3 regions of the Mesorhizobium sp. C399B genome follow, and region 1 is predicted to be linked to each of the others. Evidence: predicted binding sites of a transcription regulator. Region 1 holds the regulator's gene; each other region holds the start of a gene.

Region 1 (7,210 bases):
CGGTCCCAGCTTCCAGATGTCGTTTGCCGCCACCGCCGCCCTTGTCGGCGCCTATGCCGGCTGGGCCGATTACCGCGCCGACAAGGTGAGAACGCCGCTGGCAAAGCGCTCCTTCGTCGGCTTCCTGTCGCGAAAATTCGCGCTGGCCATGGGCGGCCTCGCCATGACCTCGATCATCGCCGGCAGTGCAACCTTGCTGTTCGCCATCTGGCATTTTCAGCGTGTGTCGCCGCTCAGCCTGATCGCCAATCTGGCCGTGATGCCGATTGTTTCGTTGATCGTCATGCCCTTTGCCGTGCTCAGCGCACTGGCGATGCCGTTCGGCGCCGACGGGCCGTTCCTCTATGTGATGGGCAAGGGTCTGATGGCGATGATCGCTATATCGGCCTGGATTTCCGAGCGCTCGCCGGTCGACGCCGTCGGGCTGATCTCCATCCGCTCGGTGCTGTTGGTGGCGGTCGCCCTCGTCATCGCCACCATGGCCACCACCTGGCTCAGGCTGGCGGCCGTGCCTTTCGCGCTGGCCGGCCTGTTGACGGTGCCGCAGGTGCTTACGCCCGACGTGCTCATATCCGAGGACGCACATCTGGTGGCCATGCCGATAGGTGGCGGCGAACTCGCCCTCAACCGCGAACGCTCCAACGAATTCACCACGGACAATTGGAAACGGGCGCTGCGGGCCGAAACCATTATCCCGCCCGAGATTTTCGAGGCAACAGATACGCGGTTCGATCTCGATCCGCTCGATCTGCCGCCCGGGTCGCCCTTCTATTGCATGGGCGATCTCTGTATCGCCCGACACCCTTCCGGAGCCATTGTAGCCCTTGCCAAAGACCGCAAGACGGCGCGGCCGGCCTGTGCCTTCGCGAGCCTGATCGTCATCGATGACGCCACCGCCTACAATCCGTGCCGCGACCCGCTGGTGCTGGTCGTGACGAAGAAACAGCTGGCCCGCGACGGCAGCGCCGCCGTCTTCTTCGATCCGCAATCGGCAGCTGCAGCGCCAACCATCCGCTTCGCCGTCGACAAGCCGTATCGCCCCTGGCACGAGCAACGCCGCTTCTCCCGCGAAGCGCGCGGCCTGCCGCCTTACAACCAGCGTGAAAAGTACAAACCCAAGCCGGCTCAGTAGCGCCGGATCAATCCGACAAGCTTGCCCTGCACCTTCACCCTGTCCGGTCCAAAAATGCGGGTCTCGTAGGCCGGGTTGGCGGCTTCCAGGGCGATCGAGGCGCCCTTGCGGCGGAAGCGTTTCAGGGTCGCTTCCTCATCGTCGACCAACGCCACCACGATCTCGCCGGGGCTGGCTGTGTCGGCATTGCGGATGATGACCGTGTCGCCATCGAAAATGCCGGCCTCGATCATCGAATCGCCCTTGACCTCGAGCGCGTAGTGTTCACCGCCCATGATCATGTCGGGCGGCACCGAGATCGAATGGGTCTGATGCTGGATGGCGTCGATCGGCACACCGGCAGCAATGCGTCCCATCACCGGGATCGACACCGCCGAAACGGCGTCGTCATTGCCGGCCGACATCGAACGCGACGGCGAGCCCGGCTTGATCTGGCGGCCGATACCGCCTTGGCCCATCGCGCCTTGTCCTTGGCCGCCTTGCCCTTGGCCGGTTTGACCAAGACTGCCCTGAATGACGCTCGGCGAAAACTTCCTCGCCGCATTGAGGCCTGGTGCGATCGAGTCGGGCAGCCGCAGCACTTCCAGCGCGCGCGCCCGGTTCGGCAGCCGGCGAATGAAACCGCGCTCCTCAAGCGCCGTGATCAGGCGGTGGATGCCGGACTTGGAGGCGAGGTCAAGCGCTTCCTTCATCTCATCGAAGGACGGCGGGATTCCGCTCTCCTTCAGGCGTTCATGGATGAACATCAGAAGCTCATGTTGTTTGCGCGTCAGCATCGCGGCCCCCAGGGGTTCTGAAACCAGAATCAGAAAAAACAAACCCAGAACAAACACTATCTGTTCCAGTTGTGTTCCGCAACCTTTTAAAGTTTAATGAATGTGTTGACGTTTTGTTCAGCGTGACGTTCGGCACCGCCGAGCGGCGCTCGTAGTCGTTGGCCGGCAACGGGGTGAAACGAAGACAAAGTGCCCTGCGTCGTCGGCTACGATCGCCGCTTCCTTTTCGGACGGGGCTGCGCAGCATCCGCGCCGGGTTCACTCTGGGCATAGACCTGCAGCGTGTAGCCGATGTGAGCGGTCATCAGAGTTTTCGCACGTTCGACGTCGCGATCGAGGGCCGCTTCCATCAGGGCGGTATGGTGTTCGATCGCCACGGCGTCGCGCAGGGCCGCCACGGCCTTCCGGTGGCCATCCGTGCGGCCGGCGGCGGCGCGCAGCGTCGGGGCCAGACCCAGAAAGCGGTGATGGCGATGCAATTGGTCGGAAATCGTCGCATTGAAGCGCAGCAGCCAGCTGGATGTCGCGGCACTGAGCAGCGCCGCATGGAAGGCATCGTGTTTTTCGTACCACGCGTCGACCGCATCATCCGATGGATCGTCGAGAACAGACCCGCACCGTGAGAGACGATAGTGGGCGGCAACGACCGCGTCTTCCCACTCACGGTCGCCCTCCTCGATCGATTCCACCAGCAGGGGCAGTTCGACCACCAGCCGCGCACGCGCCAAATCCTCGAGCTCCGCCCGAGAGACGGGAGCGACCGCAAACCCGCGGTTGCTGATGGCGGTCACAAGCCGTTCCGCCTCCAGCCGCGACAGCGCCTCGCGCAACGGCGTCCAGCCGATGCCGTAGGTGTTGCGCAGCGTGCTCAGCTTCAACGGCGCGGCAGGCGCCAGCCGGGTCGCAAGAATATCGCGCCTGAGCAGGCGATAGGCCGCTTCCGTCTTCGAGGTCTGCTCGTCATCCAGCATCGTGATCCATCAGACATAAACGCTCGGCGGATCATTATATATCAAAGCCTTTCAATGGGTGAATTATATATAATGTTTGACAGTTCAAGGGCGACCACTCAAGATCGCCGGCATGTTTGGGCGGCAGGCTCCGCCGCGCGCGTTTGTCCATGGAGGGGCGCCGGATCATGAGCACGACACCCGATCTCGCTACAATCGAAGCAATGGATGCCGCCGATCCGCTGCGCTCCATGCGCGAACGCTTTGTCTTGCCGCAAGGCGTGATTTATCTCGACGGCAATTCCCTGGGCGCCGCGTCAGCGGTCGTCTTCAGCGAACTGCAGCAGGCCGCCACGCAGGAATGGGCGCACGATCTCATTCGCGCCTGGAACACCGCCGGCTGGTTCAACATGCCGGTGGAACTCGGAGATCAGCTCGGGCGACTGATCGGCGCGGCTGATGGGCAGACGGTGGTCTGCGACACAACCTCGATCAACATCTACAAGCTGCTGCACGCAGCGCTCGGCATGCGGCCGGATCGGTCGGTCATCGTTGCCGAGGGCGACAGTTTCCCGACCGACCTCTACATGGCCGAAGGCGTCGCCTCGACCCGGCCGGGAACGCGGCTGCGGCTGGAGGGCGTCGACGCGGCCGCAATCGAGGAGCTGATCGACGACAGCGTTGCCGTCATCCTGGTCAACCACGTCAACTACAAATCCGGCCAGTTGCGCGACATGGCGGCGCTGACGCGCAAGGCACATGACGCCGGCGCGCTGATCATCTGGGATCTCTGCCACACGGCCGGCGCCTTGCCGGTCGAACTTGACCGTGCCAATGCCGATTTCGCCGTCGGCTGCACCTACAAATACCTCAATGGCGGCCCGGGCTCGCCAGCCTTCATCTACGCGGCCGAGCGCCACCATGACGATGCCCACCAGCCGCTCAGCGGCTGGTGGGGCCATGCGCGGCCCTTTGCCTTCGAGCAGGGCTTTGCCGTCGGCAGCGGCATTCGCCGCTTCCTGTGCGGAACGCAGCCGGTGCTGTCGATGCGGGCGCTCAAGGGCGCGCTCGATATCTGGAACGACGTCGATATGGCGGCGGTGCGCAGAAAAAGCATCGCGCTGACCGACCTGTTTATCCAGCTCGTCGAAGCCAGATGCGGCGCCTACGGGCTTGAACTGGAAAGTCCTCGCGACGGCAGCCAGCGCGGCAGCCAGGTGTCGTTCCTCCATCCGCATGGCTATCAGGTGATGCGCGCGCTGATCGAGCGCGGCGTGATCGGCGATTTCCGGGCGCCGTCGACCATCCGTTTCGGCTTCACGCCGCTCTATGTCGGATATGGCGATGTCTGGCAGGCGGTCGAAGTCCTGGAGGATATTCTGCGCACCGGCGCCTGGCAGGACGCCCGCTTCGCGGTGAAGACCGCGGTCACCTGAGGAACTAGAGCAATTTCAGGAAAAGTGTGAAGCGGTTTTCCGTCCGCAATTGCGTCAAATCAAAGAGCTAGAGCATTTCGCCGTTTACGTTAAACGGTGAAATGCTCTAGAGCCGGGTGCGGACCGTCCAGAGCTCCGGAAACAGCACAACCTCCAGCATCTTCTTCAGATAGGAGGCGCCTGAGGTGCCGCCCGTGCCGCGCTTCAAGCCGATGATGCGCTCGACCGTGGTGACGTGGTTGAAGCGCCAGCGGCGGAAGTAATCCTCGAAGTCGACCAGCTTCTCGGCCAGTTCGTAGAGCATCCAGTAGCGCTGCGGGTCGCGGTAGACGGTTTGCCAGGCAGCCAGCACGTCTTCGTTCTCGACGCGCGTCTCGCGCCAGTCCGTGCGCCCGGCATCGGCGCCGATGTCGAAGCCATTGCGCGCCAAAAGCAGAAGCGCCTCGTCGTACAGCGACGGCGTGGCCAGGATCGCTTCCAGCCTGTCCGTAAGATCGGGCCGGTGCTTGTGCGGCCCGAGCATGGCTAGGTTGCGGTTGCCGGCCATGAACTCGATAGCGCGGTACTGCCACGACTGGAAGCCCGAGGATTGGCCGAGCGCGTCGCGAAACTCGGTGTATTCGCTTGGCGTCATCGTGCGCAGCACGTCCCAGGCATTGTTGAGCTGCTCGAAGATGCGCGCGACGCGAGACAGCATCTTGAAGCTCGGTTCGAGGCGGTCGGCGCGGATAGAGCGGATCGCGGCGCCGATCTCGTGCAAAGCGAGCTTCATCCACAATTCCGATGTCTGATGCTGGATGATGAACAGCATCTCGTCATGGGCCGAAGACAGCGGCGCCTGCGCATCGAGCACCTTGTCCAGCTGCAGATAGTCGCTGTAGGACATCCGCTCCTTGAACGACATCTGCGCGCCATCGGACGCCGGATCGTGCGGCTTAATCAATTGCTCTTCTCCGCGCGCAACCGGAAGCGCTGGATCTTGCCGGTCTGGGTTTTGGGCAAGGCGTCGATGAACTTCACCGAACGCGGATATTTGTAGGGCGCGATCGTTGCCTTGACGTGGTCCTGCAGGCGTTTGACGGTCAATGCGTCCGGCGAAACACCTTGCACAAGCACGATATGCGCCTCGACGATCTGGCCGCGTTCACCGTCCTCGGCGCCGGTCACCGCGCATTCGGCGACGTCGGGATGCGAGAGCAGCGCCGCTTCGACCTCGGGGCCGGCGATGTTGTAGCCGGCGCTGACGATCATGTCGTCGGAACGCGCGGCGAAGTGGAAGAAGCCATCCTCGTCCTGCGTGAACGTATCGCCGGTGAGATTCCAGCCATCGCGGACATAGTCCTTTTGCCTGGCATCGGCCATGTAGCGGCAGCCGGTCGGGCCGCGCACCGCCAGCCGGCCAGTAGAGCCGCGCGGCAGCTCCCGCATCTCGTCATCGACGATGCGTGCCTGATAGCCGCCGACGGGTTTGCCGGTGGAGGCCGGCTTCATGTCGTCGAAGCGGTTGGAGATGAAGATATGCAGCATCTCGGTGGCGCCGATCCCATCGAGGATCGGCTTGCCGGTCTTCTCAGTCCATTCCTCGAAGACAGGCGCCGGCAGCGTCTCGCCCGCCGAAACCGCGACGCGCAGCGAGGACAGGTCAGCGCCTTGATCCATGGCCTTGAGCATGGCCCGATAGGCGGTTGGAGCGGTGAAGGAAATGGTCGCTTTGTAGGTCTCGATGATGTGGATCATGTTGGGTGGCGTCGCCTGTTCCAGCAGCGTCGCCGCGGCGCCGAAACGCAGCGGGAAGATGGCGAGCCCGCCAAGACCGAAGGTAAAGGCAAGGGGCGGGGAGCCGACGAAGATGTCGTCGGGCGTCACCTCCAGGATTTCGCGGGCATAGGCGTCGGCGACGATCAGCAGGTCGCGGTGGAAATGCATCGTCGCCTTCGGCACGCCGGTGGTGCCGGAGGTGAAGCCGAGCAGGGCGACATCGTCGCGGCCGGTGTTGACGGCAGTGAAGGTGACCGGCTTGTCGAGGGCGGCGCGGTCGAGTTCCGCGTCATGGTTGGCCGTGCCGTCGAAGCCAATGACCTGCTTGAGATACGCACTGCCCTTGGCGCAGGCGGTCATCTCGTCCATCAGCCTTGTATCGCAAAGCGCAACCGTGATTTCCGCCTTGTCGACGATCTTGGCGAGTTCGCCGGCGCGCAGCATCGGCATGGTGTTGACGACCACCGCGCCAACCTTGGTGGCGGCCAGCCAACAGGCGACCATGGCCGGGTTGTTGGCCGAGCGGATCAGCACCCGGTTGCCCGGCTTGACGCCATAATTCTCGACCAGGGCATGGGCGAGCCTGTTGGTCCAGTCGGACAGTTCCTTGTAGGTGCGGCGGCGGCCATTGCCGATCAGCGCGGTGTGGTCGCCGAACCCTTTTTCGACCAGCCTGTCGGTCAATTCGACGCCGGCATTTATGTGGTCGGGATAGTCGAAGCCGTCGAGCAAAAACTCCGGCCATTGCTCCGGCGGCGGCAGGTTGTCGCGCGTGAATGTGTCGATATGCGCTGATGGCCCAAGCATTTTCGGCTGCCCCTGTCTGCCTCGCGCCCATGGCTGAACAAGGCGCAGGATCGCACCAGTCGAAATTTGTTTCAAGCCTAAAATGTTTTTAGGTCGCAGGATTGACGCCGCCCTGTTCGGCGGCCATTCCTGTCGACTGAACTGAAGCCATCCGGGAGGGATGCAGATGCTCCAACATCGTGTTGCCGATTGGGACAATGCCTACGCCAACGGCGACAACATTGCCGGCAGCAATCGCTGGCCGGCCGCGTGGGACACACCGGCACAGGCTTTTCGCGACACAATGTCGGCGTCCGGTCGGGCCAAGCTCGACATCGCCTATGGCGACAGCCCGCGCAACAGGCTCGATCT
Region 2 (7,210 bases), 230 kb from region 1:
TGGCATGCCCAATATCGGCGCGGGCGACGAGATCGTGCTGTCGATCATGGAGCACCACTCCAACATCGTGCCGTGGCATTTCATCCGGGAACGGCAGGGCGCCAAGCTGGTCTGGGTGCCGGTCGACGATCTCGGCATCTTCCACATCGAGGAATTCGAAAAGCGCCTGACCGACAAGACCAAGCTCGTCGCCATCACGCATATGTCGAACGCGCTGGGCACGGTAACCCCGATCAAGGAGATCGTGCGCATCGCGCATTCGCGTGGAATTCCCGTACTTGTCGACGGCAGCCAGAGCGCCGTGCACATGCCGATCGACGTCCAGGACCTCGATTGCGATTTCTTCGTCTTCACCGGCCACAAGGTCTACGGGCCCTCCGGCATCGGCGTGCTCTACGGCAAGAAGGACATTCTGCAGGGCATGCGCCCCTTCATGGGCGGCGGCGAAATGATCGAGGAGGTGACTGAAGACATCGTCACCTACAACGAGCCGCCGCACCGCTTCGAGGCCGGCACGCCGCCGATCGTGCAGGCGATTGGCCTGGGTGCAGCATTGGAATACATGGAAAAGGTTGGCCGCGAGCGCATTGCCGCCCATGAGGCCGATCTCAAGACCTATGCGCATGAACGGCTGCGCGCCATCAACTCGCTGCGCATCTTCGGCGACGCGCCGGACAAGGGCGCCATCATTTCTTTCGAATTGCAGGGCATTCATGCCCATGACGTGTCGATGGTGATAGACAGGCAGGGTGTTGCCGTCCGCGCGGGCACCCATTGCGCCCAGCCGCTGTTGAAACGCTTTGGCGTAACCTCCACATGCAGGGCATCGTTCGGCATGTATAATACCAGGGCCGAAGTCGACGCTTTGGCCGATGCGCTGGAAAAAGCGCGCAAGTTCTTCGGGTGACAGGTTCTTTGGATGACGACCATGGATGATGCGAGCCACACCACCGCGCCGGAAGCAGCCATCAATCCGCTGGTTTCCGCCTCGGCCATTCCCGCCGACGAGCTGGCGCGGCTGACCGACGACATCGTCTCGGCGCTGAAGACCGTCTATGACCCGGAAATCCCGGCCGACATCTATGAGCTCGGCCTCATCTACAAGATCGACATCGAGGACAACCGCGCGGTCAAGATCGACATGACGCTGACCGCGCCCGGCTGTCCGGTGGCCGGCGAAATGCCCGGCTGGGTGGAAAACGCCGTCGGCGCCGTCGAAGGCGTCTCCGGCGTCGAGGTCAACATGACCTTCGACCCGCCCTGGTCGCCCGACCGCATGTCGGAAGAGGCGCAGGTGGCGGTGGGCTGGTACTAGGTTGACTGAGGTTGGTGCACTTGCACCAGTGGTAAAACTTCACCATTTTAGGTGAGGAATCATTCGGCAGGCCTTGAACCTGCATGGAATGGAAGAGGAAAAAGAAATGGGACGCTTCGCCGTCATCACGATGACCGAAAAGGCAGCCGACCGGGTGCGCGAGATCGTCGCCACGCGCGACAATGCGCATGGCATTCGCCTCGGCATCAAGAAGGGCGGCTGCGCCGGCATGGAATACACGGTCGACCTGGTGACCGAGCCCAACACCAAGGACGACCATATCGAGCGCGACGGCGCGCATGTCTATGTCGCGCCCGAGGCTGCCCTTTTCCTGTTCGGCACCGAGATGGATTTCGAGCAGACCACGCTGCGCACCGGCTTCACCTTCCACAACCCGAACCAGAGTTCGGCCTGCGGCTGCGGCGAATCCGTCGAACTGAAGCCCGCCGACCTGAAGGCGCTGGCTGAGGCGCGCGCTTCGGCCTGATCTTCCTTATCCCCGTTCACGGGGAGGTGAGGAATGGTCCGCGCAGCGGGCGAAAAGCCAATTGCTTGGCTTTTCGAATGACGAACGGCCCGAAGGGCCGGGTGAGGGGCAGCGCCAACCATCGGAAGTCGCGCTCCGAGCCCTCACTTCACCCACATCTTCGTCCGCATGTGCCAGTCGGCGATCGATTCCTCGGGATAGACGTCGAACGCCTTGTCCTTTTTGCCGATCACCGGCTCGACCCAACTCGCCTTGTATTTCAACATCAGATGCACCTTCTCCGGCGGCTTCGGCAACTCGCTGTCGATTGCCGAGGCGAACGGGTGCACCAGTTCCGGCCAGGTCGGATCGTAGAGCCAGAGCGCCGAACCGCACTTCTTGCAGAAATTGCGCTCGCCGGTCGAAATCTCGCAGTTTGGATGCTCGTCGTCCGCGATCTCGGCCTGGTAGACGCCGAGATTGCGCTTGCCCTTGATTTTCAGCGTCTTGTAATCGGCGCCGAGATTGATGGCGAAGCCGCCGCCGCCCTGCTGCTTGCGGCAGATCGAGCAGTAGCACAGCATGAACGGCACCGGCGTGTTGCTCTCCACCTCGAAATGGACGGCATCGCAGCGGCAGGATCCCTTGAGCAGCAGCGGCATGACAGAACTCCGACGGATGGCTCTCAACTTGCCAGCATGGTTTTTGGTTGCAGCCGTGGCAAGCCCGGTGACATGATTGCGGCATGGACAATGAACGCATCGAAGAACTGTTCGAAGGCCTCGGCCCGGTCAGTATCCGAAAACTGTTCGGCGGCAAGGGTATCTATTTCGACGGCGTCATCGTCGCTATCGTGCTGCGCGGCGAATTGCTGCTCAAGGCTGACGAGCAAAGCGCGCCCGACTTCGAAGCCGCCGGCCGCAAGCAATGGACCTATACCGGCACCCGCCACGGCAAGCTGGTCGCGATGCCGTACTGGAGCATTCCCGACGACGCGTTTGATGATCCTGACGAGATGAGGGTGTGGGCGCGTCGGGCTTATGAGGCGGGACGAAGGGCGGGGAAGTGAACCGGGACCGCCGCGTTTCTTCCCACCCCCTCTGTCCTGCCGGACATCTCCCCCGCAAGGGGGGAGATCAGTTGTCACATTGGCCTTCGCCAATCACCAACGTTGAAAATGGGAGCCTGCGGCTAAGCTGTTAATCTCCCTCCTTGCGGGGGAGATGGCCGGCAGGCCAGAGGGGGGTGCTGTCCCGCCGACGTAGGCGATCCTACAGCGCCTTCGCAATCCTCGCCGCCAACCGCGCATTGTTCTCGACCAGCGCGATGTTGGTCTTCAAGCTCCGGCCGCCGGTCAGGTCGAGGATTTTGCCCAGCAGGAACGGCGTCACCGCCTTACCGGTCACATTCTGCGCCTCGGCCGCCTTCTGCGCGGCCTCGATATAGCCGGCCATCTCGTCGGCCGGGATTTCATCGTCCTGCGGCACCGGGTTGGCGATCAGCATGCCGCCGACCAGGCCAAGTGCCGCCCTGGTCTTGTAGAAATGCGCGATCTCTTCCGGTCTGTGCAGGGTCAGCGGCGCGCGGAACGGGGAATGCCGCGACCAGAAGGCCGGCATCGTCTCGCAGCCATGGCCAATCACCGGCACGCCGCGCGTCTCCAGCACTTCCAGCGTCTTTTCGATGTCGAGGATCGCCTTGGCGCCGGCCGAGACGACGATGACCGGCGTGCGCGCCAACTCGTCGAGATCGGCCGAGATGTCGAAGCTCTTTTCCGCGCCCTTGTGGACGCCGCCAATGCCGCCGGTGGCGAACACCTTGATCCCGACCATGTCGGCCGCGATCATGGTGGCGGCGACCGTGGTGCCGCCGGTGCGGCCTTGCGCCACCGCAAAGCCGAGATCGGCGCGCGACAGCTTCATGGCGTCGCCGGTCATCGCCAGCGACTCGCGCTCGCCGTCGGACAGCCCGATCTTGATGCGGCCGGCAACCACGGCGATCGTCGCCGGCACCGCGCCATTGTCGAGGATGATCTTTTCGACATTGGCGGCCATGGCGCCATTGTCGGGGTAAGGCATGCCATGGGTGATGATGGTGCTTTCCAGCGCCACGACGGGGCGGCCAGCGGCGAGCGCCTCGGCCACGGGCGCGTGGATGTCGATGAAGTGGCGGGCGCTTTGCGGTGTCATGATGGTCTCCGATCCGGAGATCCGCGCGTCCGCTTGGACGTCGCGCTCCGGCAATGGCAATTGGCCGCCCTCATGCCATTTCCTGCGCGTCGGGCACAAGAGCCAGTGCCTCAGTGAAGGTCGCAATCGTGAAGGCCGGAACCGCGTCGGCGCTTTCAATGGCCAGCGTGGCGGCGGCAACGCCCTCGCGCAATGCCTGGCGCAGGGGCAGGCCGCGCAGCAGGGCAGCGATGGTGGCGCCGGCCAGCGCGTCGCCGGCGCCGGTGACGTCGGCGACTTTTCTCGGCGCCGGCGGCAGGATAGAGAAGGCGCCGGCTTCGTCGAATCCCAGCACCGGGCCGTCGCCCGCCGTCACCACGCCACTGGTGAGGCCGCTGCAGCGCAGTCCGTCCACGGTCTCGCGCTCGGTGGCATTGGCATCGACGCCGGCCAGCACCATGGCCTCGCGCCGGTTCATGAAGACCTGCGCGAGTTCCTTCAGCACCGGTATCAGCCGCACCACCTTGGCCGGCGAAATGGCGATGGCGAACACCGGCTTGCCGGCGGCGAGCCCCACCAGCCGCTCCAGCGCCGTTGATGTCAGATTGGCGTCGCAGAGCACCGCATCGGCCTCGGCGACCACCTCGCGCACCTTGGAGCGGCGGATCTGCTTGGGGAACGCCAAATCGTAGAGCGCCATATCGGCAAAGCCGGTGATCAGCTCGCCGTCGCGATCGATCAGCGCCGTGTAGCTCGGCGTCGTGCGGTCGAGGAAAACCGCCGACAGGTCGGCAATGCCGGAGTCGGCGATGGCGCGCGCAACCGTCTCGGCCGAGGCATCGCCGCCGCGCACCGACAAAAGCGAGGCCGAGACGCCGCGCCGCACGAGGCTGCGCAGCGCGTTGAAGACGCCGCCGCCGACATCCTCGCGCATCGTGCCGGGGTTGGACGCCGCCGGCACGTAAGCACCGGACACCTGACCGCGCCGGTCGATATGGGCGCCGCCCACCGCCAGTATTTTTGCTGATTTCACCATGTAGGCGATATGACCTTTGTTATTCGAACCAGACAAGCGCTAGGCTGTGCGACGGAGCTTCGCAAGCAAGCCAGCGATTCGGGCGGAGCCAAACCGCCGGAGCGCCTGGCCCAATGGTGGATACATCCGGAAACGAAACCATGAGACAAAAAAAGAACAAATCCGGATAAAGATTGCTTTTCAGATATTTGACCCCTCTTGCCAAACGAGAACAAAAAAGGTACAAATAGGGCAGGGATTACGGATTGTCCGGCCTTCATTGACGACCAAGGGGTGATGTATCATGGCTCAGAATACTTTGCGGCTTGTAGAGGACAAAGCGGTGGACAAATCAAAGGCTCTGGACGCGGCGCTGTCGCAAATCGAGCGCGCCTTCGGCAAGGGCTCGATCATGCGGCTGGGCGCCAACGAGCAGGTCGTCGAGATTGAAACCGTGCCGACCGGATCGCTTGGCCTCGACATCGCGCTTGGCGTCGGTGGCCTGCCGCGCGGCCGCATTGTCGAGATCTACGGGCCGGAAAGCTCGGGCAAGACGACACTGGCGCTGCACACAGTTGCCGAAGCCCAGAAGAAGGGCGGTATCTGCGCCTTCGTCGATGCCGAGCATGCGCTCGACCCGGTCTATGCCCGCAAGCTCGGCGTGGACCTCGAAAACCTGCTGATCTCGCAGCCCGACACCGGCGAGCAGGCGCTGGAAATTTGCGACACGCTGGTGCGTTCCGGCGCCATCGACGTTCTGGTGGTCGATTCGGTGGCCGCCCTGACGCCGCGCGCTGAAATCGAGGGCGAGATGGGCGATTCGCTGCCCGGTCTCCAGGCTCGTCTGATGAGCCAGGCGCTGCGCAAGCTGACCGCCTCGATCTCGCGCTCCAACACCATGGTCATCTTCATCAACCAGATCCGCATGAAGATCGGCGTCATGTTCGGTTCGCCGGAAACCACGACCGGCGGCAACGCGCTGAAATTCTACGCTTCGGTGCGCCTCGACATCCGCCGCATCGGCTCGGTCAAGGACCGCGACGAGGTCGTCGGCAACCAGACCCGCGTCAAGGTCGTCAAGAACAAGCTGGCGCCGCCCTTCAAGGTGGTCGAGTTCGACATCATGTATGGCGAGGGCGTGTCCAAGACCGGCGAGCTGGTCGACCTCGGCGTCAAGGCCGGCGTGGTCGAGAAGTCGGGCGCGTGGTTCTCCTACAATTCGCAGCGTCTCGGCCAAGGTCGTGAAAACGCCAAACTGTTCCTGCGCGACAATCCCGACACGGCGCGCGAGATCGAACTGGCACTGCGGCAGAATGCCGGGCTGATTGCCGAGAAGTTTCTCGAGAATGGCGGCCCCGAGCGCGGCGAAAGCGACGACGGCTTCGAGGAAGAATCCGGTGCCATGTAGGGTACGGCCAGAGTTCGGCCATAAATCCGGTCTATTACCCGATGCTTAAGTAACCGAGTTCTTTAGTATTGCGTTTCAAACCGCCGGCCTTCGCGCCGGCGGTTTTCGTTTTTGGGCAGCGTGAAGCCGGCTTGGCAGTTGCCGGATTGGCCCAATTCCGTGTTTCTGGACAGGGTGGGGCGTGCCCGCTAAAAGGCCAAGTCAATCTTCTAAAAAGCAGAGACCAGTGTCCGCCGGCCGTGCCGGCGGTTTTCGCGAAAAGGCAGCAGTCATGAGTGGCGTGAACGAGATCCGGTCGACATTCCTCGACTATTTCCGCAAGGAGGGCCACGAGGTCGTGGCCTCGAGCCCGCTGGTGCCGCGCAACGACCCGACGCTGATGTTCACCAATGCCGGCATGGTGCAGTTCAAGAACGTCTTCACCGGCCTGGAGAAGCGGTCCTATTCGCGCGCCACCACCGCGCAGAAAAGCGTGCGCGCCGGCGGCAAGCACAACGACCTCGACAATGTCGGCTACACCGCGCGCCATCTGACCTTCTTCGAAATGCTCGGCAATTTCTCCTTCGGCGACTATTTCAAGGAGCGCGCCATCGAACTGGCCTGGAACCTGATCACCAAGGAGTTCGGGCTGAACAAGGACAAGCTGCTGGTCACCGTCTATCACACCGATGACGAGGCGGCCGGCTTCTGGAAGAAGATCGCCGGTTTCTCCGATGACCGCATCATCCGCATCCCGACCTCCGACAATTTCTGGGCTATGGGCGACGCCGGACCGTGCGGGCCGTGCTCGGAAATCTTCATCGACCGTGGCGAGCACATCTGGGGCGGCCCTCCCGGC
Region 3 (7,210 bases), 3.3 Mb from region 1:
CGGAGGAAGTCGCCTTCGCAGTCGAGATTTTCGACCGCGTCGAAGCGCTGCTCGGTATGGCGGCAAACACCATCAAGATGGGCATCATGGACGAGGAGCGGCGCACCACCATCAACCTCAAGGAGGCGATCCGCGCCGCCAGGGAACGCGTCGTGTTCATCAACACCGGCTTCCTCGACCGCACCGGCGACGAGATCCACACCTCGATGGAAGCCGGGCCGATGATCCGCAAGGGCGACATGAAGCAGGCCGCCTGGATCTCCGCCTATGAGGCGTGGAATGTCGACACCGGGCTGGAATGCGGTCTGGCCGGCCACGCCCAGATCGGCAAGGGCATGTGGGCGATGCCGGATCTGATGGCGGCGATGCTGGAACAGAAGATCGCGCATCCCAAGGCCGGCGCCAACACCGCCTGGGTGCCGTCGCCGACGGCGGCGACGTTGCACGCCACGCACTATCACAAGGTCGATGTCCATGCCGTCCAGGCGGCGCTCAAGAGCCGGCCGAAGGCGAAGCTCGATGATATATTGTCGGTGCCGGTGGCGGTGCGGCCGAACTGGACCCCCGACGAGATCCAGCGCGAGCTCGACAACAATGCGCAAGGCATTCTCGGCTATGTCGTGCGCTGGATCGACCAGGGCGTCGGCTGCTCGAAAGTGCCCGACATCAACGATGTCGGCCTGATGGAAGACCGCGCCACGCTGCGCATCTCCTCGCAGCACATCGCCAACTGGCTGCACCACAAGGTTTGCTCCGAAATTCAGGTGATGGATTCGCTGCGGCGCATGGCAGCGATCGTCGACCTCCAAAATGTCGGCGACCCGCTCTACCGCCCGATGGCCACCGATTTCGACAATTCCATCGCCTTCCACGCCGCCTGCGACCTGGTGTTTAGAGGCCGCGAACAGCCGAATGGCTATACGGAACCGGTGCTGCACGCACGGCGGCTGGAGCTGAAGGCGAAAGAGCGGGCGAATTAGCGCCTGCGTTTCCCTCCCCCTTGAGGGGAGGGTGGCCCGAAGGGCCGGGTGGGGTCCTGCGTGAAGTGCAGCGACTCCCTTCGGACGACACTACAAGCAATATAATTGCAGAGGCCCTTTCTCGGCTCGGCTCCAAAAAGATCGACCATTCTTCGGCGACCCCCACCCTGCCGCTTCGGGGCCACCTTCCCCTCAAGGAGGAGCGTTACGCCGCCTGCGCTACCCGCTCCGACATCATGCGGTAGGAAATCGCCTCGGCCAGGTGAATTCGGCCGACGGTTTCGCTGGCGTCGAGGTCAGCCAGTGTGCGCGCCACTTTGAGCACGCGGTGATAGGCGCGCGCAGAAAAGCCGAGTTTCTCGCTGGCGTCTTTCAGCAGCGACAGGCCTGCTGCGTCCGGCGCGGCGATGTCCTCGATAACAGAAGGCGAGCAATGGGCGTTGGTGGTGGCGCTGGTAACGCCCAGCCGCTCGAAACGTTCGCGCTGGATGGTGCGGGCGCGCGCCACGCGCTGGGCGACGGCTGCACTTTTCTCCGCTCGGTCGGGCCGGATCAGGTCGGCGGCCGAGACCGCCGGTACCTCGATCCTGAGGTCGATGCGGTCGAGCAACGGGCCTGAGATGCGCGCCTGGTAATCGGTGCGGCAGCGTTCGCCGCGCAGGCAGCGATAGCCGGGCTCGCCGGCCATGCCGCAACGGCACGGGTTCATCGCCGCCACCAGCTGGATGCGCGCTGGATAGGTGACGCGGTGGTTGGCGCGCGCGATCATGCAGTCGCCGGTCTCCAGCGGTTGGCGCAGCGCATCCAAGGTCTGCGGCGTGAATTCGGGAAACTCGTCGAGGAACAGGACGCCGTTATGGGCAAGCGATACTTCGCCCGGCCGCGCCCTGATGCCGCCGCCGACCATTGCCGCCATCGAAGCCGAATGGTGCGGGGCGCGGAACGGCCGCCGGTCGGTGAGCTTGCCTTCGCCGAGCTCGCCGGCCACTGAGGCGATCATCGAGACTTCAAGAAGTTCCTTGGGCGCCAGTGGTGGCAGAATTGAAGGCAGCCTCTGCGCCAGCATCGATTTTCCCGAGCCGGGAGGCCCGACCATCAAGAGATTGTGGCCACCGGCCGCCGCCACTTCCAGCGCCCGCTTGGCGCTTTCCTGGCCCTTGATGTCGGAAAGGTCGGGCAGGTCGCGGGCCGAGACATGGATGCCGGGCTCGGGCCGCGACAGCACCTGCGTGCCGCGAAAATGATTGGCGATGGCAATCAGGCTGCGCGGCGCCAATATGTCGAAATCCTTGCCCGCCCAGGCCGCTTCCGGCCCGCAGCCGAACGGGCAGATCAGGCCTTTTCCCTCGGCATTGGCGCCGATCGCCGCCGGCAGCGCACCGGCGACCGTGGCAATGGTGCCGTCGAGCGACAATTCGCCCAGCACGACATAAGACGCCAGCATATCGCCCGGAATGGCGCCGAGTGCTGCCATCAGGCCGAGCGCGATCGGCAGGTCGTAATGGCTCCCTTCCTTGGGCAGGTCGGCAGGCGCCAGGTTGACCGTCACCTTCTTCGACGGCATCGACAGGCCCGAAGCGTGCAGCGCCGCCTGCACGCGCTCGCGGCTTTCGGCCACCGCCTTGTCGGCCAGGCCGACAATCTGCATGCCGACCTTGCCCGGCGCGATCATCACCTGGACATCGACCGGTACGGCCTCGATGCCCTGGAAAGCAACCGTGCGAACGCGCGCCACCATCTTGCTCTGCCCCCGGATATCGGCTCGCCTCGGCCTCGTGGTTCAGACCGCGAGCGACGTCAGGACAAGACAACCATAGATTTCAGGCGAAGGCAAGAACATTACGGGAACACACACACGATCGCGATGCTCCCTATGCCGAGCCTACCCCCCGCTTTTCCTCCACCGCGTCCCAGAACAGGCTGGCGATATCCGCGCCACCAAAGCGTTGCACTTCGCGCACGCCGGTTGGCGAGGTCACGTTGATCTCGGTCATGTAGTCGCCGATCACGTCGATGCCGACCAGGATGAAGCCGCGCTCTTTCAGCGACGGGCCGATGCGGGCGCAAATCTCGCGTTCGCGCTCCGTCAGCTCGGTCTTTTCGGCGCGGCCGCCGACATGCATGTTGGAGCGGGAATCGTGGTCGGCCGGCACGCGGTTGATGGCGCCGACCGCCTCGCCGTCGATCAGGATGATGCGCTTGTCGCCCTTGCGCACATCCTTCAGATAGCGCTGGACGATATACGGCTCGCGTGACAGCTGGGCGAACATTTCGAGCAGTGAGGCGAGGTTGCGATCGTCTCCCTTGAGATGGAAGATGCCGGCGCCGCCATTGCCATAGAGCGGCTTGACGATGATGTCGCCGAATTCCTTGCGGAAGGCCGCGACCTCCTGGGGATCCTTGGTGATCAGCGTTTCGGGCATCAGATCGGGGAATTCGGTGACGAAGATCTTTTCCGGGCTGTTGCGCACCCAGGCCGGGTCGTTGACGACCAGTGTCTTCGGGTGAATGCGCTCCAGAATGTGCGTGGTGGTGATGTAATTCATGTCGAAGGGCGGATCCTGGCGCAGCAGGATCACATCCATCTCCGACAGGTCGGTGCGCACCTTGTCGCCCAGCGTATAATGATTGCCCTTTTCGTCGCGGAGCTTCATCTCTTCGATGCGGGCAAACACCTTGCCGCCCAGCATCGACAGCCGGTCGGGCGTGTAGTGGAACAATTGGTGGCCGCGCCGCTGCGCCTCCAGCGACAGCGCAAAAGACGTGTCGCCGGCGATCGAGACGGTGGAGACATGGTCCATCTGGACGGCGATCTTCAGGGTCATCTTCCGGTCTCCAGCGGGTCGAGCAAGTCCAGGAAAAGTGCGTAGCGGTTTTCCGTCCCGGAATTGCGGCAAGGCAAGTCGCCGATATACGGAACTTGGCGGCTTCTGCCAATCGCGCTTGCTTGGCCCAGACCTTTACCGGTCGAAGACCAGCCGGGAGTAACCGAGGAAGGACAGCGCCACGGCGACCAGCGAGGCGACGGCAAGTGCCGCCAGCGGCGGCATTGCCGGCAGCGCGAACAGGATGGCGCAGTAGACGAGATAGTTGACAATGCTGGTGGCGATGCCGACGCCGCCATAGCGCGCGCCCTCCTGCGCCACGCCGCGGCTCGACGGCGAAAAGGTCAGGTGCCGGTTGATCTGCCAGGTGACGCACAGCGCAAAGCCGATCGACAGGACACGGGCGACGAAGGGACCGAGCGGCGTCACCGCCAAGAGCAGCCAGAGCACCGCGGCATCGGCGACGAAACCAACGCCGCCGGCCAGGACGAAGCGGGCGAGCCGGCTCACGGCCTCAGGCGGCCCGGGGCGTCTTGCCCGGTTCGGCCTTCGCTGTTTCGCTCGTGCGTTCGCGCCGTTCGACCCGGCCCGACGGAACCGAGAGATAGAAAATGCGTTTCTGCTCGGCGCGTCCGCGCGATACCGAATCGAGGATCAGTCCGGTCACCATCGCAAGCATCGAGAGCAGCAGCAGGCCGACCGACAGCACCCAGGTCGGCATGCGCGGCACGAGGCCGGTCTGGGCGAATTCGATCAGCACCGGCGTCATCAGGGCAAGGCTCGACGCCAGGAAGAAAATCGCGAAGGCGCCGAAGAAGCGCAGCGGCTGCGTTTCCTTCATCAGCATGGCGAACATCCACAGGATCCTGGCGCCGTCGCGATAGGTCGACAGCTTCGACGACGATCCCTCAGGCCGGCGGCCATAATCGAGCGCGATCTCGCTCACCGGCAGTTTGAGCTGCGAGGCATGCACCGACATTTCGGTCTCGATCTCGAAGCCGCCGGAAACCGCGGGAAAGCTCTTGACGAAACGCCTCGAGAAGACGCGGTAGCCGGAGAAGATGTCGGTGAAGTCGGCGCCGAACAGCCGCTTGTAGAGGCTGTTGAAGATGCGGTTGCCGAAGGCATGGCCGGAACGGCCGGCATCGTCGGTGACGCCGCGCCTGGTGCCAACCACCATGTCGCAGCGCTCGGTCTGCAGGATGTTGATCAGCAGCGAGGCATCTTCCGGCGCATAGGTGCCGTCGCCATCGGCCATCAGATAGATGTCCGCATCGATGTCGGCGAACATGCGCCGCACGACATTGCCCTTGCCCTGGCGCGGCTCGCGGACGACGATGGCGCCCGCTGCGCGCGCCTTGAGCGCGGTCAAATCCCTGGAATTGTTGTCATAGACATAGATCTCGGCCGATGGCAGCGTCTCGCGAAAGCGCCGCACCACCTCGGCGATGGTCAGTTCCTCATTGTAGCAAGGCAGGAGCACGGCAATGGCCGGCTCATGGCGGACTTCGTGCGGCATTTCCGTCTCCCGACACCCGGCGGAGCCTCCGGCCGCGCTCATATGCGGCCTCGCTCAGGCGACTTTACTATTTATTGAAGCTGTTAAGGCTAGGTTTAAGGCCGCAGTCTTTCCGACGAAGGTCATGATGATGAACGCAGCCAAGGCGGGTGCTTCCTCCTGGAAGTCCGATATGACGCTGGCGCTGCTTGCCATGCTGGTGGTGCTGGCCGTCAATGCCGCCACGGGCTTTCGCGAATTGAGCAATGCCGGCGGCGACAATGACAGCCTGCTGCGGCTGGTCGAGGTTCGCGACATGCTGGCCGGCCAGGGCTGGTTCGACCTGCATCAGTACAGGATGGGGCCGGAAGGCGGTTTCGTCATGCACTGGTCGCGGCTGGTCGACGCACCGCTCGCCGCCATCATCCTCGCCGCCTCGGCGCTGACCGGCAGCATGGCCATGGCCGAAGTGATCGCACAGGTGCTGTGGCCGTCGCTGCTGTTTTGCCTGGCGGTGTTTTTTACAGCCCGTGCGGCACGCAGCTTCGCCGGCGTCGGCGCCGTGCTGCCCGCTATCGTCATCGGCGCGGCGGCGCTGCATTTCATCGGCATTTTCTTGCCGGGTGCGCTCGATCATCACAATGTCCAGCTGACGCTGACCATGGCCAGCCTCAGCCTGCTGCTCGAGGCGCCGACGCGTCGCTGGGCGACCCTGACTTCCGGCCTGTGCGCGGCCCTGACGCTGGCCGTCGGCATGGAAACCGCGCCCTATGTCGCCACCATCGGCGCCTGCATCGCTTTGCTGTTCGTCGTCGATCCCGGCGGCGAACGCCGGATCGCCAGGGATTTCGGTCTCGGCTTTGCCGGGGTTTCAGCCCTCGTCTTCGTCACCACCATCCCGCCATCGGCCATGGGCCAGCCGCAGTGCGATGCCTTCTCGGCTGTGCAGTTCGTGGTGGCGGCAATCGCCGGACTGGGGCTTGCCGCCGTGACGTCGCTCACGGTGTCCAATGGCACGGCCAGCCGCCGCCTGATCTCGCTTAGCCTGCTCGCGCTTGGGCTGGGCGTCGTCATCGTGGCGCTGTTTCCGCAATGCCTTGCGGCTCCCTACGCAAACCTCGATCCGCGCCTCAAGGAATTGTGGCTCGATCACATCGACGAGGCGCAGTCGCTGTTCAGTATTGCCGTCAATGAGCCGGCGTCGCTGGCGGCGCGCTATGTCACGCCGCTGGTGGCGATCGCGCTGATGGCGCTTCGCCTGCGCGGACCATGGCGCCGCCAGGACATCCTCGTCGGCGCCTTGCTGGTCGGCGCCTTCATCGTCAGCGCCTGGCAGGTCCGCGGCTCGACATTCTCGATCGCCTTTGCCGTCATCCCGCTGTCGGCCTGGATCGCAAGCTGGCGCGAACGGGCGAGGATCAGCCCTGCGCGCAGCGTATCGCTGCGCATGGCGGCGGTCTGGCTGGTGTCGGTGAATGCCGTCTGGGCCGGCGCTGCCGCCGCGACGTCGAACGTATTCGAGGCCAGCAAGGTCTCGGTCGAGGCACAGGACACCGACAGCGATCCGTCCTGCGAGCGCAAGGCCTCCTTCGCGGCGTTGGCCCGGCTGCCGGACACCACGGTGCTTGCCATTTCCAATCTCGGCTCGCCCATCCTTGCATATTCCGGGCACCGCGTCTTTGCCGGCCCCTATCATCGCAACATCGCCGGCGATCTGCTTGCGCTCGATGCCTTCCTCGGATCGGCGGACCAGGCGGGGACGATCGCAGCGGCTCATCACGTCGGCCTGGTGGCGCTGTGCCGCGGCAGCGCCGAAAGCAAGGTGCTCGCCGCCAAGGCGCCGCAAGGCTTCCTGGCCGGGCTGATGCAGGGAAGCGTCCCCGATTGGCTCGAACCGATGGCCGAAA

What was found. The regulator LexA, encoded in region 1, represses DNA repair genes until DNA is damaged. The targets are predictions, from matches to a motif close to TGTTCNNNNTGTGTTCNG.
Region 2: a site for LexA is predicted at 5,193-5,210, ahead of recA (recombinase RecA). Genes of this name have one in related genera too.
Region 3: a site for LexA is predicted at 2,813-2,830, ahead of NLY36_RS15965 (YifB family Mg chelatase-like AAA ATPase). Genes of this name have one in related genera too.

Annotation. Positions count from the first base shown of each region.
Region 1 covers NZ_CP100472.1:28,278-35,487, forward strand. Annotated here, with positions in the region: gene NLY36_RS00140 (ComEC/Rec2 family competence protein) at 1-1,132, shown strand, start outside; gene lexA (transcriptional repressor LexA) at 1,126-1,908, opposite strand; gene NLY36_RS00150 (GntR family transcriptional regulator) at 2,115-2,879, opposite strand; gene kynU (kynureninase) at 3,047-4,294, shown strand; gene kynA (tryptophan 2,3-dioxygenase) at 4,401-5,237, opposite strand; gene NLY36_RS00165 (AMP-binding protein) at 5,234-6,859, opposite strand; gene NLY36_RS00170 (hormone-sensitive lipase) at 7,026-7,210, shown strand, end outside.
Region 2 covers NZ_CP100472.1:6,352,829-6,360,038, forward strand. Annotated here, with positions in the region: gene NLY36_RS30420 (cysteine desulfurase) at 1-907, shown strand, start outside; gene NLY36_RS30425 (SUF system Fe-S cluster assembly protein) at 929-1,315, shown strand; gene sufA (Fe-S cluster assembly scaffold SufA) at 1,422-1,802, shown strand; gene NLY36_RS30435 (GFA family protein) at 1,946-2,443, opposite strand; gene NLY36_RS30440 (TfoX/Sxy family protein) at 2,527-2,850, shown strand; gene NLY36_RS30445 (pseudouridine-5'-phosphate glycosidase) at 3,053-3,970, opposite strand; gene NLY36_RS30450 (carbohydrate kinase family protein) at 4,041-4,985, opposite strand; gene recA (recombinase RecA) at 5,269-6,372, shown strand; gene alaS (alanine--tRNA ligase) at 6,644-7,210, shown strand, end outside.
Region 3 covers NZ_CP100472.1:3,313,720-3,320,929, forward strand. Annotated here, with positions in the region: gene NLY36_RS15960 (malate synthase G) at 1-980, shown strand, start outside; gene NLY36_RS15965 (YifB family Mg chelatase-like AAA ATPase) at 1,186-2,718, opposite strand; gene gshB (glutathione synthase) at 2,852-3,805, opposite strand; gene NLY36_RS15975 (GtrA family protein) at 3,941-4,315, opposite strand; gene NLY36_RS15980 (glycosyltransferase) at 4,320-5,324, opposite strand; gene NLY36_RS15985 (hypothetical protein) at 5,449-7,210, shown strand, end outside.